4 regions of the Blautia acetica genome follow, and region 2 is predicted to be linked to each of the others. Evidence: riboswitches for the same ligand, from Rfam matches in the RefSeq annotation. Region 2 holds a riboswitch; each other region holds the start of a gene.

Region 1 (3,597 bases), on a different contig from region 2:
AACAATAGCAGGGGAACGAAATAAGACACAAGATTTGGTTTATGTGAGTATTTTTGCAGTATTAATTGCAGTATGCTCCTGGATTTCCATTCCGGCGGCGGTGCCATTTACACTGCAGACTATGGGAGTTTTTACTGCTGTGGGAATTTTAGGCGGAAGAAGAGGCAGCATGGCGGTTTTGATTTACATATTGCTTGGCATCATAGGAATTCCGGTGTTTGCAGGATTTACAGGAGGAATTGGAGTTCTGGCAGGAACTACCGGAGGATATATTGTGGGATTTCTGGTTTCTGCACTGGTGATGTGGGGGATGGAAAAATTCTTCGGAAGAGGAAAGGCAGCGCTGTTCTTTTCCATGCTTGCAGGACTGTTGGCCTGCTATACCGTAGGAACTCTGTGGTTTCTGGTCGTGTATACCAGCCAGACAGGTCCAGTGGGAATCGGCGCAGTATTAGGCTGGTGTGTCATTCCTTTTATTATTCCGGATTTGCTGAAAATTTTGTTGGCAATGGTTTTGACAAAGAGACTGGGAGGCGTTATCAGAAGATGAGAGAAGAAAGGCTTCTCAGATTGCGGGCACATCATGGTATGTGCCTTGCTTTTTTTGAGGGAAAAGGGTATAGTGACGGATTTACAGCGCATATGGAAAACGTTCTGGCAGGCATGGAGCAGAATCCAATCTTGCAAATTGTGACAACAGGGGATATTCTATGTAAGAAATGTCCAAATTTAAGGGAAGATATCTGCATTAGCCAGGATAAAGTGGAAGAATATGACCGAAAGGTGCTGCTTGCATGTGGACTGGAAGAAAATTGTGTCATTTCCTGGGAAGAGTTTTTTCATTTGGTGGAGAAGAGTATTCTGAAGCCAGGCAGACGGGAGGGAATCTGCGGGCATTGCCAGTGGGGTGAAATTTGCAGGAGGAAGGAGCAGGAGAGATATGGAGGATACGAAGGAACAGCCAAAGATTCGTAAGGCGGAGAAAGAGGACTACAGAGAAATCGCGGGATTTATGTAGCAGGTGCATGATTTGCACAGCCAGGCCAGACCGGATATTTATAAAGATGTGCAGCATTTTTATACATTGGAGCAGTTTGCAGAAGACATGGCTAACCCGGAAATCCTGTTTTTGGCAGCCAGCGTAAGCGGAAAAATGGTGGGCATGTGTGAGATAAAGTATCATACAGCCGGAGGAGGCAGTATTACCAGAAAAAGGCAGAGAGCCTATGTGGAGGCAATTTGCGTGGACGAAAAATATAGAAACCGGGGTATCGGAAAACTGCTGCTTATAGAGGCAGAAGCGGAAGCCAGACGCAGGAATATTTTTAAACTGGAACTGACAGCGTGGAATTTCAATCAATCGGTATTGGAATTTTACAGAAATTATGGACTTCGGTGTCAGAAAGTGATTCTGGAAAAGGAAATTTAGATTGGAAAACCGGAAAAAATGTGGTACACTATAGCTAATCACAGAGGAGGTTTAAGACTATGAGAGCAGAATTTGATGAAACATTAGTAACAGGAAATGAGATGATAGATTCTCAGCATAAAGAACTGATTGGCAGAATTAACCAGCTTCTGGAAAGCTGTGAAGACGGACAGGGTAAAATTAAAGCAGTAAAAATGCTGGATTACCTGTTGGACTATACAGAATTTCACTTTAGTGCAGAGGAGAAACTGCAGGAAGAAATGGAATATCCGGGTATCAAAGAACATAAGGAAAAACATGCGGAATTCAAAAAAGCAGTAAAAGAATTACAGGAAATGCTGGAAGAGGAAGAAGGTCCTACAGAAGCTTTTGTTGCACAGGTACAGAAAAATGTTGTGGACTGGCTCTTTGACCACATCAAAGGCTTTGACCGTTCTGTAGCGGAGTACAAATTCATGGCATCGAATGCAGAGAGATTATAAGGATCAAAATTATGTTATTATTTGTGGAATATCCAAAATGTACCACCTGCCAGAAAGCAAAAAAATGGCTGAAAGAGAGAAATCCGGAATTTTCAGAGCGCCATATTGTGGAGGACAGACCTTCCAAGGAAGAATTAAGAGAATGGTATGAAAAAAGCGGACTTCCTTTAAAGAGATTTTTTAATACCAGCGGGAATAAGTACAAAGAACTTCATTTAAAAGACAAACTGCCTTCCATGACAGAAGAAGAGCAGTTGGAACTTCTGTCCACAGATGGGATGCTGGTGAAGCGTCCGATTCTGGTGGGCGAAGATTTTGCACTTCCCGGCTTTAAGGAGAAAGAATGGACAGAAAAGCTGGAAAATGCATAAAAACAATTTCATATGCAGTCAGGGGAGCCCGTAGGCGGGCTGAGAGGAAGTGCTCAAACTTCGACCCTTTAACCTGATATGGGTAATGCCAGCGTAGGGAGATGTGAAAACCGGGAGACGTGCTGACGTTTCCCGGTTTTTACGTCTCCGAAAGAAAGGAAAAGACATGAAATGTAAAAAAGAAGATATGCAGCTTTATGCAGTGACAGACAGAACCTGGGTGGGAGAAAAGTCTTTTGAAGAACAGGTGGAAGAATCTCTGGAAGGAGGAGTTACCTTTTTGCAGCTGAGGGAAAAACATTTAGCAGAAGAAGAATTTTTCAAAGAAGCCGTAAAAATCCGGCAGTTAGCAGCAAAATACAAAGTTCCCTTTGTGATTAATGATAACGTGGAAATTGCCAGGAAGGTGCAGGCGGACGGTGTTCATCTGGGGCAGAAGGACATGGGGCTTTTGGAAGCCAGAGAAATACTGGGGCCGGATAAACTCATTGGTGTGTCCTGCCGGACTGTGGAGGATGCCAGAAAAGCAGAAGCTCTGGGTGCAGACTATCTGGGCGTGGGAGCTGTATTTGGAACTTCTACCAAGAAGGACGCAAAGCCTGTTGCAAGAGAAGAGCTGCAGGCCATTTGCCGGGCCGTTTCCATTCCGGTGGTAGCTATCGGAGGCGTGAAAGAAAGTAATCTGATGGAATTAAAAGGCAGCGGCGTTTCCGGTGTTGCTGTGGTTTCCGGGATTTACGGACAGAAAAATATAAAAGAGGCCTGCAGGCGGCTGCGGGAACTTTCAGAAGAAATGACGGCAAGGAGTATGAAAAAAGTTCTGAGCATTGCAGGTTCAGATTCCAGCGGCGGAGCAGGTATCCAGGCCGATATAAAAACCATTACTGCACACGGTCTGTATGCCATGACAGCCATTACTGCCCTGACTGCACAAAACACTACCGGAGTTTACGGGGTTCAGAACGTACCGCCGGAATTTGTGGCAAAGCAGCTGGACTGTATTTTCCAGGATATCTGTCCGGATGCTGTGAAAATCGGTATGGTTTCAGACAGCCAGATTATCCATGCCATTGCAGAAAAACTGCGGGAATATGAAGCCGAAAATATTGTGGCGGATCCGGTCATGTCAGCTACCAGTGGGGGAACTCTTATGCAGAAAGAGGCAGAGAAGGCAATAAAGGCAGAACTGTTTCCGCTGGCTGATGTGGTGACCCCCAATCTCTTAGAGGCGGAAATTCTGACAGGAATGAACATTCATACAGGAAAAGATATGGAAAAAGCGGCGCAAATCATTGGAGAGGGCATGGAGGGAGCT
Region 2 (3,597 bases):
TGGCGGCAGCGCCCATTTCCATGGCTTCACAGGCCTGGGAAGGCCGTCCGATACCGGCGTCTACGATGACAGGCAAATCTATTTCCTGAATGAGAATTTCGATAAAATCCCTGGTGGCCAGTCCTTTGTTGGAACCAATGGGAGAAGCCAGAGGCATAATGGAGACAGCGCCGGCATTAGCCAGGTCCCTGGCGGTATTCAAGTCCGGGTACATGTAAGGCATGACAAGAAAGCCTTCTTTTGCCAGAATTTCCGTGGCTTTTATGGTTTCCTGGTTATCCGGCAGCAGATATTTGGAATCCCGCATAATTTCGATTTTTACAAAGTCTCCGCAGCCCAGTTCTCTTGCCAGACGGGCAATGCGCACTGCTTCTTCGGCATTTCTGGCGCCGCTGGTATTGGGAAGCAGGGTAACGTTTTCAGGAATATAATCCAGAATGTTTTCTTCTTCTTTGGTATTGGCCCGGCGGACAGCCAGAGTGATCAGTTCTGCACCCGCATCCTTTACGGCTGCTTCAATGAGCTTGAGGGAGTATTTCCCGGAGCCGAGAATAAAACGGGAATGAAATTCGCGTCCTCCGAGGATAAGCGTATCGTTGTTCATAAATGTACCTTCTTTCTGTATGTTTGGTGTTGTACCTTAGGGTTCGGTCTGTTCTGCCAGAATCCGCAGTACCATGTGCGCCTCATGGGCGGCGCAGCACATGACCCGGGAGGAGACAAGCCCCAGCCCGCTGCCTGTGTCGCTGCTTTCGTCTCCGCAGAGATAGAAACGGGAAGTAATCCGGCGGGTCCGGACGGAGTTGGCGCTGGAAATTCCGGCCATTCCGGAAGCTGCCACCAGAAATTTTTCCGGCATGGTTTCCAGTACGCGGTTGACCAGCATGGCCTTATTTTCCGCCCGGTCAAAGGCTTCACAGATTATCTGGGCGTTTTGCAGCAATTGTGGGGTATTTTCTTCGGTCATGGTCTCTGTATGCAGTTCTAAAGAAAGATAAGGCACAATTTCCCGGAGATTTTCCGCAAGGGCTTCTGTTTTGTACATGCCTATCTGATGGGCCTTGTACTGCTGGCGGTGGAGATTGGTGATATCCACCCGGTCAAAATCGATGAGAATCAGTCTGCCGATTCCGGCTCTTGCAAGACAGAGGGAAATGTTAGAGCCCAGTCCCCCCAGTCCGCATACGGCCACAGAAGCAGAAGCAAATTTTTGCTGCAAGGTTTGGCCGTGGCGTTCTTCCAGGGCCTTTATCCATTCTTCTTTTGTGGGTATCATCAGCCGCCTCCTACAAAGCTGACAATTTCCAGCACATCGCCGTCTGTCAGCGTGATTTCATTGTATTTTGCTTTGGGAACAATGTGGCCATTGCGTTCCACTGCAATGCGCAGGGGATTGTAATTGGACATTTCCAGATATTCGGACAGCGTTTTGCCGTCCATAGGCAGGGAAGTTCCGTTGATTATTACCATTTTTCACCTCCATCTGGGAGCCTGGCTTGTGGAGAATTGTATATCCGTTTTTAGGAAAACAAAAAGCGGAAAGCTACCAAGTTCGGTAACTTCCCGCTGCATATTTTCACATATGTGGTTCTCAGGCGTCCCTACGTTGGCATTATCCAAATCAGGTTATCGGTCGAAGGTCATACCTTCCTCTCAGCCTGTCATACAAGCTCCCGTCTGTTTTTATTTCGTTCATTATACAACAGGACTGGTAAAATTGCAAAGGTTTTCTGTGGATTTTTGACTGGAATACGTCAATACGTTAAAAAATAAAAAAAGACAGGGGAATGACTTGAAAAGCAAGACACATTTTCGTATAATGAGGTTCGTCAGATAAAAACAGAAAAGCAGAAATCCATTAAGGGAGAATATATATGGAAAAAAAGACATTTGTGACAAAGGAAAAGCTGGAAGAAATTGTAAAGGAATACCCGACCCCTTTTCATTTATATGATGAAAGAGGTATCCGGGAAAATGCGCAGGCCATGAAGGAGGCTTTTGCATGGAACAAAGGGTTTAAAGAATATTTTGCGGTAAAGGCAACACCAAATCCCTTCCTGATTGAGATTTTAAGAGAGTACGGCTTTGGCTGTGACTGTTCTTCTTATACAGAGCTGATGCTCTCCAAAGCCATGGGTTGTGTGGGAGAGGACATTATGTTTTCCTCTAATGACACTCCGGCGGAGGAATTTCAGTATGCCAACGAACTGGGCGCTACCATTAATTTAGATGACATTACCCACATTGCGTACCTGGAAGAAGCCATTGGTACACTGCCGAAGCGTATGAGCTGCCGCTATAATCCGGGCGGAGTTTTTGAGGTTTGCAACGGAATCATGGACAATCCGGGAGAGGCCAAGTACGGCATGACGGAAGCGCAGATTTTTGAGGCTTTCCGGATTCTGAAAAGCAAGGGAGTGGAAGAATTTGGTATTCATGCTTTCCTGGCCAGCAACACAGTGACAAATGAATACTATCCGATGTTGGCAAAGCGCCTCTTTGAACTGGCGGTGCGTCTGGAAAAAGAAACCGGGGCAAAGATCTGCTTCATTAATCTGTCCGGCGGTGTGGGCATTCCCTACAGACCGGAAGAAACACCTAACGATATCCGTGTGATTGGAGAAGGGGTGCGCAGAGTTTATGAAGAAGTGCTCACTCCGGCAGGCATGGGAGATGTGGCTATCTACACCGAGCTGGGGCGCTTTATGATGGGGCCTTACGGCTGTCTGGTGACAAAGGCCATTCACGAGAAACATACCCACAAGGAGTATATTGGAGTGGACGCCTGTGCGGTAAACCTTATGCGCCCGGCTATGTATGGGGCTTATCACCATATTACCGTTATGGGGAAAGAGCATGAGCCGTGTAATTACAAATACGATGTGACAGGTTCCCTGTGTGAAAACAATGATAAGTTTGCAGTGGACAGAATGCTTCCGAAAATTGACAAAGGAGATTTGCTGGTGATTCACGACACTGGTGCCCACGGCTTTGCCATGGGATATAATTACAATGGAAAGCTGAAATCTGCGGAAATTCTGCTGAAAACGGACGGAAGCACCCAGTTAATCCGCAGGGCAGAGACACCGAAGGATTATTTTGCAACCTTTGACTGCTTTGATTTTTATAAGAAGCTGGACTGCAATCAGTAGAATTGGATTAAATGAATTTAAAATTCAAAAAAATGCTTGCAATTTGGAAAGAGTTATGCTAAGATATCTATTGTTCCGTTAGGAAATGCCGGCGTGTCGGAATGGCAGACGAGGCAGACTCAAAATCTGTTGTGGGCAACCACGTATGGGTTCAAGTCCCATTGCCGGCAGTTTTATGAATGAAGGAAAATAGAAAGAGGCTGAAATCCGCTAAAATCAAGGGGTTCAGTCTCTTTCTGTTTTCTGCTATTTTTTCTGACAGATATTGACAAAAAAAACAGTGGGTGGTAGTATTTTGAAATCAAAGGTTGGCTTATGCAACTATCAAAGACCCTTGATTAGAAAATATGTAAAATGGAAAAGGAGTGGAAAAAATGAAGAAGCACAGGTTTTGGGCATGGGCGATGCTTTTCTGCCTTGGAATGACATTTTACACAGGTTACAA
Region 3 (3,597 bases), on a different contig from region 2:
CACAGACCCATGCTTTCAGACTTGCGAGAGTCAGGGGCCATTGAGCAGGATGCGGACGTGGTTATGTTTATTTATCGTGATGATTATTATAATAAAGATTCCGAGAACAAAAACATTGCGGAAATCATCATTGCAAAACAGAGAAATGGTCCTATTGGTACCGTAAATCTGGTTTGGATGCCGAATTATACGAAATTTGTGAATATGAAAAAATAAGAGGCAGCCGCTTTCATGCGGCTGCCTCTTGGAATATCCGGTATCACTCGTCATAGATGCTGACAATTTCCCCTTCCAGAATCCGGTTCATATTTTTTACAGCGCAGAAGTTTCCGCACATACTGCAGGTATCTTCTTTTTCCGGTTTGGCCTCTGCCCGGTAGCGTCTGGCTTTTTCCGGGTCCATACTGAGCCGGAACATTTCTTCCCAGTCCAGCCTTTTTCGAGCCGTGCTCATGGCATAATCCCAGTCAGAAGCCCCATGGATTCCTTTGGCAATGTCCGCAGCATGGGCCGCTATTTTAGAAGCGATAATCCCTTCTTTTACGTCCTGTTCGTCCGGCAGACGCAGATGTTCTGCGGGAGTGACATAGCACAGGAAAGATGCACCGTGGGAAGCTGCTACAGCGCCGCCTATGGCAGCTGTAATGTGGTCATATCCCGGTGCAATGTCTGTCACCAGAGGACCCAGTACATAAAAAGGTGCACCCTGACATACGGTCTGCTGGATTTTCATATTGGCTTCAATCTGATTTAAAGGCATGTGCCCCGGCCCCTCGATAATGACCTGTACATTCTTTTCCCAGGCCCGTCGGGTTAACTCGCCCAGTGTCACCAGTTCTTCTATCTGGGAAATGTCCCCGGCATCTGCGATACAGCCGGGACGGCAGGCATCTCCCAAGCTTAAAGTCACATCGTATTTTTGACAGATATCCAGAATCCAGTCATAGTGTTCATAAAACGGATTTTCCAGTCCGGTCATTTCCATCCAGGCAAAGATAATAGAGCCCCCTCTGGAAACAATGTTGGTAAGCCGCTTGTTTTCTTTGAAACGGCAGGCAGTGCTTTTATTGATACCCACATGAATAGTCATAAAGTCCACGCCGTCTTTGGCATGCATTTCTACAATATCCAGCCATTCCTGTGTGGTGATGTCTTTTAATGGTTTATGGTAGTAAACCACAGCGTCATAAATCGGTACAGTTCCAATAATGGCAGGGCACTCCTGAGTCAGCTTCCGGCGGAACTTTCTGGTATCCCCGTAAGAACTTAAATCCATAATGGATTCTGCACCCATTTCCACGGCGCTTTGTACCTTCTGCAATTCCATATCAACGTCTTTCCAGTCCCTTGAAGTTCCCAGATTCACATTGATTTTCGTTTTCAGCATAGAGCCCACGCCGTTGGGATTTAGACATTTGTGCAGTTTGTTGGCCGGAATGACGGCTTTTCCCTCTGCCATGTACTGACGCAGTTCTTCGGGAGAGATACCTTCCTTTTCGGCAACAAGTTCCATTTCCTTTGTGATGATACCCTGCCTTGCGGCATGCATTTGTGTAGTGTAAGTCATAGGTTTTCTCCAATCTTTTATTTTTTAAACCAGAGAATCCGAACCTGCGGCACAGCCATTTTCCACAAAAAAGAAAAAGTCTGTGCCGAAAGGATGCACAGACATATAAAATCAGTATGTGTAAACTCCCTACGTTGGCATAATCCAAATCAGGTAATACAGGTCGAAGCCAAACTTCCTCTCAGCCCATGGGGCTCCCTGGTTATTTTTTATCAGTTTAGCACCGCTTTAAGTAGTTGTCAACAGTTTTTGTCGAACGTATTTTCTTGCAATTTAACAGGGGTTTGTTATAATAATTAGGAGAAACAAAGAAAGGGGTCAGTATATGCAGAAGGCCATTTATTCGGTTTCGGAGGCAGTTCACTTTCTGGGAATTCAATCCCATGTGCTCAGGTACTGGGAAGAAGAACTGTGCCTTCCGATTGGAAGAAACGAAATGGGACACAGATACTACACCCGATGGGATATTCAGGTTTTTCTGAGTATTAGAGAACTAAAGAAAAAAGGGTATGCACTGAAAGAAATAGGAGAACTGACAACCCTTTTTTATAAAAATCAGGCAGAGAAAAAACAACCTGAACATAGAACGGCGACCCTTTCCGTATCAAGGGAATTTATGGAAATTATCAGTAAACTTGTAACGGACAGGCTTCAGGAAAAAAATTCCGGGGAAGAGAGGTATAAAAGACTGGATGAGCGAATCCGCAGCTGCCAGCAGTACAGGCGGGAAGCGGCAGCGGCTGTGGAGAAGGAAGGGCAGAAAAAGAAACGGTTTTTTCAGAAAAAATAAAACGAAGAGGCAGGAATCACGAAAATTCCTGCCTCTTCGTATACGCTTCATGATACAAAACATCATAGATGTTTCTGTATTATGTAAATCTTAGCCTTCTACGATAGCTTCTGTAGGACAAACACCAGCGCATGTTCCGCAGTCAACGCATGTATCAGCGTCGATAACGTATTTGTCATCACCTTCGGAAATAGCTTCCACTGGACATTCACCAGCGCATGTTCCGCAGCTTACACATTCATCTGTAATAACGTATGCCATGATTGTACCCTCCTTATATATTCTGAACCTTGCGATTCAGTTCTTAGGGTTATTCTAATATATTTATTTCTATAATACAAGTCTTAATTTAGAAACATAGCAGGATTTTTTTGTGCATACAGGGGAAAAAAGGGAAGCGTAAAATGGAGAAAAACAGTTGAATATAATGAGAAAAGAGATTATAATAAGATAATAGAAAATTTTAAGGAGGAATTACCCATGAAAGTAACACCAGATATGACAATTGGTGAACTGCTTCGTTTAGATGAAAATATTGTGCCGATTCTTATGAGAGCAGGCATGCACTGCATCGGCTGTCCTTCCGCACAGGGAGAATCACTGGCAGAAGCAGCTATGGTTCACGGAATTGACGGAAATATGTTAGTTGCTCAGATTAACGATTTTCTGGAAAATAAATAAAAATGTGAAAAACCTCCGGGCAGAGATTCTGCTGCGGAGGTTTTTTGCTTGCATCTTAGATTTTTGTCAGCTGTGTCAGTGCATTTTGCGGAATCATGCAACCGCCGTGCTCCTCCAGATAAGCCTGCTTGGCCGGGGAGAAAGAGGTACCGCTTCCATATTCGGAAAGTATGTTGCATACTTTGTTGAAATCTTCCGGCAGGGTTTTCTCCTGACGCAGTATCAGTGAATAGGTACCGTCCTTTTCGTTTTTATACAAAGCGCTGAAACCTTGGAAAAAATTATTCAGTCCGTGAGCGGCTTCAATGACAGTATCCAGATTCCGGAATGTGTACTCGCGCATTAAATTTACGGAAACCGGAGTTTCCTCAGAAATCTCAGTCTTTTTTGTCTCTTTTGTAGTTTCTTCAGAATTTCTTTCTTTCTTTTTGCGTTCCATGGCTCTGGATTTTGCCTCATAAATTTTCTGGAAAATACCCAGAATATCGTCTGCACCTTCTACTTCCACCGGAGGGGCTTCCTCAGACGATGTTCCGGAATTGCCCAGAGGAGTAAATTT
Region 4 (3,597 bases), on a different contig from region 2:
AGCCGTAGAGGCGGAGTGCCGTCTGTATGAGAATATCGTAGATGAAGAAAAAGGCGTATACAATAAGGAAGACGGAAGTTTGAACCTGAATCCGAATTCTCTTACGGTAGTCAAAGGCTGTCTGGTAGAGCCGGAACTTGGAAAAGCAGAGGCTTACGACCGGTTCCAGTTTGTGAGAAACGGATTTTTCTGTGCGGACTGCCATGACAGCAAACCGGGAGCGCCGGTATTTAACCGCATTGTGTCTCTGAAGAGTTCTTTTAAACTGAATCAGTAATGATTAAGATTTTATACGAAAAGAGGAGCCTGTGAACGAATTACTAATTCCTCTGGATACAAAAAGCAAAGTGCCGATTTACGAGCAGATTTGTGACTATATCAAAAGGGCTGTGCAGCAGAAGCATTTAATACCGGGAGAAAAGCTGCCTTCGTCCAGAGCCTTTGCCAGATGTCTGGCTGTGAGCCGAAGCACCGTAGACTTGGCCTATGACCAGCTGGTATCCGAAGGGTATATTGAGTCCATTCCCTGCAAAGGCTACTATATCTGCGAAATAGACAGCCTCTACGTTCCCGGCAGGAAGAGGACAGAAGAGTGGAAAACAGAAAAAGAGAATCCCTCTAAAAGGGCAGCGAGAGAACAGAAAACCTGTGCCTATGATTTTTCTTTAAACGGCATAGCGCCCGGCGGTTTTCCTCACAATGTCTGGAAAAAGCTGGCAAGGCAGGTGCTCTCAGAGGATGACGATACCCTGTTTCAGCTGGGAAATCCCTGGGGAGAATATGGATTTCGCAGCGCAGTGGCGGAATATCTGTATCAGGCCAGAGGCATGCGGTGCCGCCCGGAGCAGATATTAATTGGAGCAGGAAACGATTATCTGCTGATGCTCCTGGGAACCATTCTGGGGAAAAACCGTGTGATTGCCATGGAAGACCATACCTACCTGACTGCATATTACGATTTTCTGCACATTGGGTATGAGGTAAAAGCGGTGAAGCAGGACGAAAGCGGTATGTGTATCTCCTCTTTGAAAGATTCCGGTGCACAGATTGCCTATGTGATGCCCTCTCACCAGTTTCCCGCAGGCACGGTTATGCCCCTGAAACGCCGTATGGCACTTCTGGACTGGGCAGAGGAAGCGGAAAATCGCTACATCATTGAGGATGATTACGACAGCGAGTTCCGTTACCGCGGAAAGCCTATTCCGGCTCTGCAGGGATTTGACAGGGGCGGGCGTGTGATTTATATGGGAACTTTTTCCAAATCCATTGCCCCGTCCATTCGTGTCAGCTATATGGTTTTGCCGGAGTTTCTGGCAGAGCAGTATGCAGAGCGGAAAAGTCCTTTTTCAGTAACCGTGTCCAGAGCAGACCAGAAGATACTGGAGTTATTCTTAAAAGAAGGAGGATATGAGCGGCATTTGAACCGTATGCGGGCTGTCTATAAAAGCAAGCATGACAAAATGGTGAAAGTTCTGCGGGATATGGGGGATATCTGTACTTTTTCGGGAGAATATGCGGGACTTCATCTGGTACTGGAATTCACAAACGGGCTGACAGAAGAGGAGGCAGTTTTGCGGGCAGAAGCGGCCGGTGTTCAGGTCTACGGATACTCGGAATACGGCATAGAAAGCAGCAAGATAAAAAAAGAACCGGAAAGAAAGGTACTTCTGGGCTATGCCTGCATGACCGAAGAAGAAATCGAAAAAGCCATGAGGAAATTGAAAGAGGTCTGGGAATAAGTATTGACAGAAAATTATAAATACAGTAAACTGAACGTTGCAAGGGGAGCTGGAGCAAGTCCGGCTGAGAATAAAACCACATTCGTTTTAGACCCTCATACCTGATTCGGATAATGCCGGCGTAGGAAGCATTTTGTAAAATCTGCAGGTTCAGATACAGACATGAATCCCATCAGGTACTCCCTGGTGGGATTTTTTATACAGAAAGAGAATAAGGAGGAAGGAAATATGAACGCAAGCGTAGCTATCCAGACTTTGCCGGAGGCAAAAGACGACGAGGAATTAATCCGTATTGTAGACGAGGTGATTGCCTATATTAAAAGTACGGGAAATAATTATTATGTAGGCCCTTTTGAGACAACCATTGAGGGAGACTATGACGAACTCATGGACATTGTAAAGGAATGTCAGCATATTGCAGTGAAGGCAGGAGCGCCGTCTGTAGCTGCTTATATTAAGGTCAGCTACAAGCCGGAAGGAGATGTGCTTACCATTGAAAGAAAAGTCTCAAAACACCACCAGTAAAATCTGGACCGTGTCGGCTCTGGCTGTACTGCTGGTGCTTTGGCAGGCGGTTTCCATGGCTGGGCTGATTCCCAACTTTATGCTGCCCTCCCCGGTGGATGTGGGGAAGGCTTTTGTGGGGGATTTCGGGCTTTTAATGGAAAATGCAAAGGTAACGCTTTTGGAGGCGGCTCTGGGACTGGCCTGCGGTATTGCCGTGGGTTTTCTCATGGCGGTAATCATGGAGCGGTTTGAAAAGCTGTACAAAGCCTTTTATCCTTTAATTGTTCTGACCCAGACCATCCCTACGGTGGCCATTGCGCCCCTTTTGGTGCTGTGGTTTGGATATGAAATGCTGCCAAAGGTGATTCTCATTGTGGTGGTGACTTTTTTTCCTATTACCGTAGGACTTTTGGACGGTTTTGGGTCTGCGGATAAAGATATGATCAATCTCATGCGTTCCATGGGGGCAGGAGAGTTTCAGATTTTTCGTTATATTAAGCTGCCGGGAGCCATGAGTCACTTTTTTGCCAGTCTTAGAATTTCCGTGTCGTATTCCGTAGTAGGCGCTGTGATTTCTGAATGGCTGGGAGGCTTCAGCGGTCTTGGGGTTTACATGACACGGGTAAAAAAAGCATTTGCTTATGACAAAATGTTTGCCGTGATTTTTCTCATTTCCATTATCAGCCTGATTCTTATGAAGCTGGTGGAAATTCTGCAGAAAAAGGCCATGCCCTGGGAAAATGTGAAATAAGACAGAGGAGAAAAGATACATGAAAAAGAAATATTTTGCGACGCTTTTGTGCGCGGCAGTTCTCACAGCTTTTACAGGCTGCGGGGAATCCGGCGCTCTGAAAGAAGAGAAGAAAGCAGAAAATAAAACAGAAAAGCTGACTTTTGTACTGGACTGGACACCGAATACCAACCATACCGGTCTGTATGTGGCCAAGGAAAAGGGATACTTTGAAGATGAGGGGCTGGAAGTGGAAATCGTACAGCCGCCGGAGGACGGTGCAGACGCCCTGGTGGCATCGGGAAAAGCCCAGTTGGGTGTTTCCTTTCAGGATACGATGGCACCGGCGGTAGCGGGAGAAGACGCACTTCCCAATACAGCCATAGCTGCTGTTGTACAGCACAACACTTCCGGTATTATTTCCAGAAAAGGGGAGGGCATGGACCGTCCCAAGGGACTGGAAGGGAAAAAGTATGCCACCTGGGACGCTCCCATTGAAAAAGCCATGATGAAAAACGTGGTGGAGGAAGACGGAGGGGATTTCAGTAAAGTGGAACTGATTCCAAGCACAGTGACGGACGAGGTATCCGCACTGAAGACAAAGTCCGTGGACGCTATCTG

What was found. A riboswitch is a leader RNA that binds a small molecule or an ion and turns the genes downstream of it on or off. The one in region 2 is predicted to bind thiamine pyrophosphate.
Region 1: linked by a shared signal. The riboswitch ahead of thiD (bifunctional hydroxymethylpyrimidine kinase/phosphomethylpyrimidine kinase) and the one ahead of thiS (sulfur carrier protein ThiS) in region 2 are both predicted to bind thiamine pyrophosphate.
Region 3: linked by a shared signal. The riboswitch ahead of thiC (phosphomethylpyrimidine synthase ThiC) and the one ahead of thiS (sulfur carrier protein ThiS) in region 2 are both predicted to bind thiamine pyrophosphate.
Region 4: linked by a shared signal. The riboswitch ahead of WBS51_RS10700 (thiamine-binding protein) and the one ahead of thiS (sulfur carrier protein ThiS) in region 2 are both predicted to bind thiamine pyrophosphate.

What each region holds. Positions count from the first base shown of each region.
Region 1 is NZ_JBBEWO010000002.1:227,664-231,260, forward strand. Features, by position in the region: gene WBS51_RS02430 (biotin transporter BioY) at 1-550, shown strand, start outside; gene WBS51_RS02435 (DUF1284 domain-containing protein) at 547-975, shown strand; gene WBS51_RS02440 (GNAT family N-acetyltransferase) at 1,022-1,429, shown strand; gene WBS51_RS02445 (bacteriohemerythrin) at 1,489-1,911, shown strand; gene WBS51_RS02450 (arsenate reductase family protein) at 1,923-2,282, shown strand; TPP riboswitch at 2,293-2,399, shown strand; gene thiD (bifunctional hydroxymethylpyrimidine kinase/phosphomethylpyrimidine kinase) at 2,449-3,597, shown strand, end outside.
Region 2 is NZ_JBBEWO010000001.1:109,323-112,919, forward strand. Features, by position in the region: gene WBS51_RS00525 (thiazole synthase) at 1-604, opposite strand, end outside; gene thiF (thiamine biosynthesis protein ThiF) at 641-1,276, opposite strand; gene thiS (sulfur carrier protein ThiS) at 1,276-1,470, opposite strand; TPP riboswitch at 1,581-1,685, opposite strand; gene WBS51_RS00540 (diaminopimelate decarboxylase) at 1,875-3,152, shown strand; tRNA gene WBS51_RS00545 (tRNA-Leu) at 3,240-3,322, shown strand.
Region 3 is NZ_JBBEWO010000012.1:73,828-77,424, reverse strand. Features, by position in the region: gene dnaB (replicative DNA helicase) at 1-216, shown strand, start outside; gene thiC (phosphomethylpyrimidine synthase ThiC) at 260-1,567, opposite strand; TPP riboswitch at 1,677-1,778, opposite strand; gene WBS51_RS09465 (MerR family transcriptional regulator) at 1,893-2,357, shown strand; gene WBS51_RS09460 (DUF362 domain-containing protein) at 2,448-2,618, opposite strand; gene WBS51_RS09455 (DUF1858 domain-containing protein) at 2,838-3,038, shown strand; gene WBS51_RS09450 (adaptor protein MecA) at 3,094-3,597, opposite strand, start outside.
Region 4 is NZ_JBBEWO010000015.1:33,352-36,948, forward strand. Features, by position in the region: gene WBS51_RS10690 (glutamine--tRNA ligase/YqeY domain fusion protein) at 1-277, shown strand, start outside; gene pdxR (MocR-like pyridoxine biosynthesis transcription factor PdxR) at 309-1,739, shown strand; TPP riboswitch at 1,772-1,883, shown strand; gene WBS51_RS10700 (thiamine-binding protein) at 1,968-2,264, shown strand; gene WBS51_RS10705 (ABC transporter permease) at 2,233-2,997, shown strand; gene WBS51_RS10710 (ABC transporter substrate-binding protein) at 3,017-3,597, shown strand, end outside.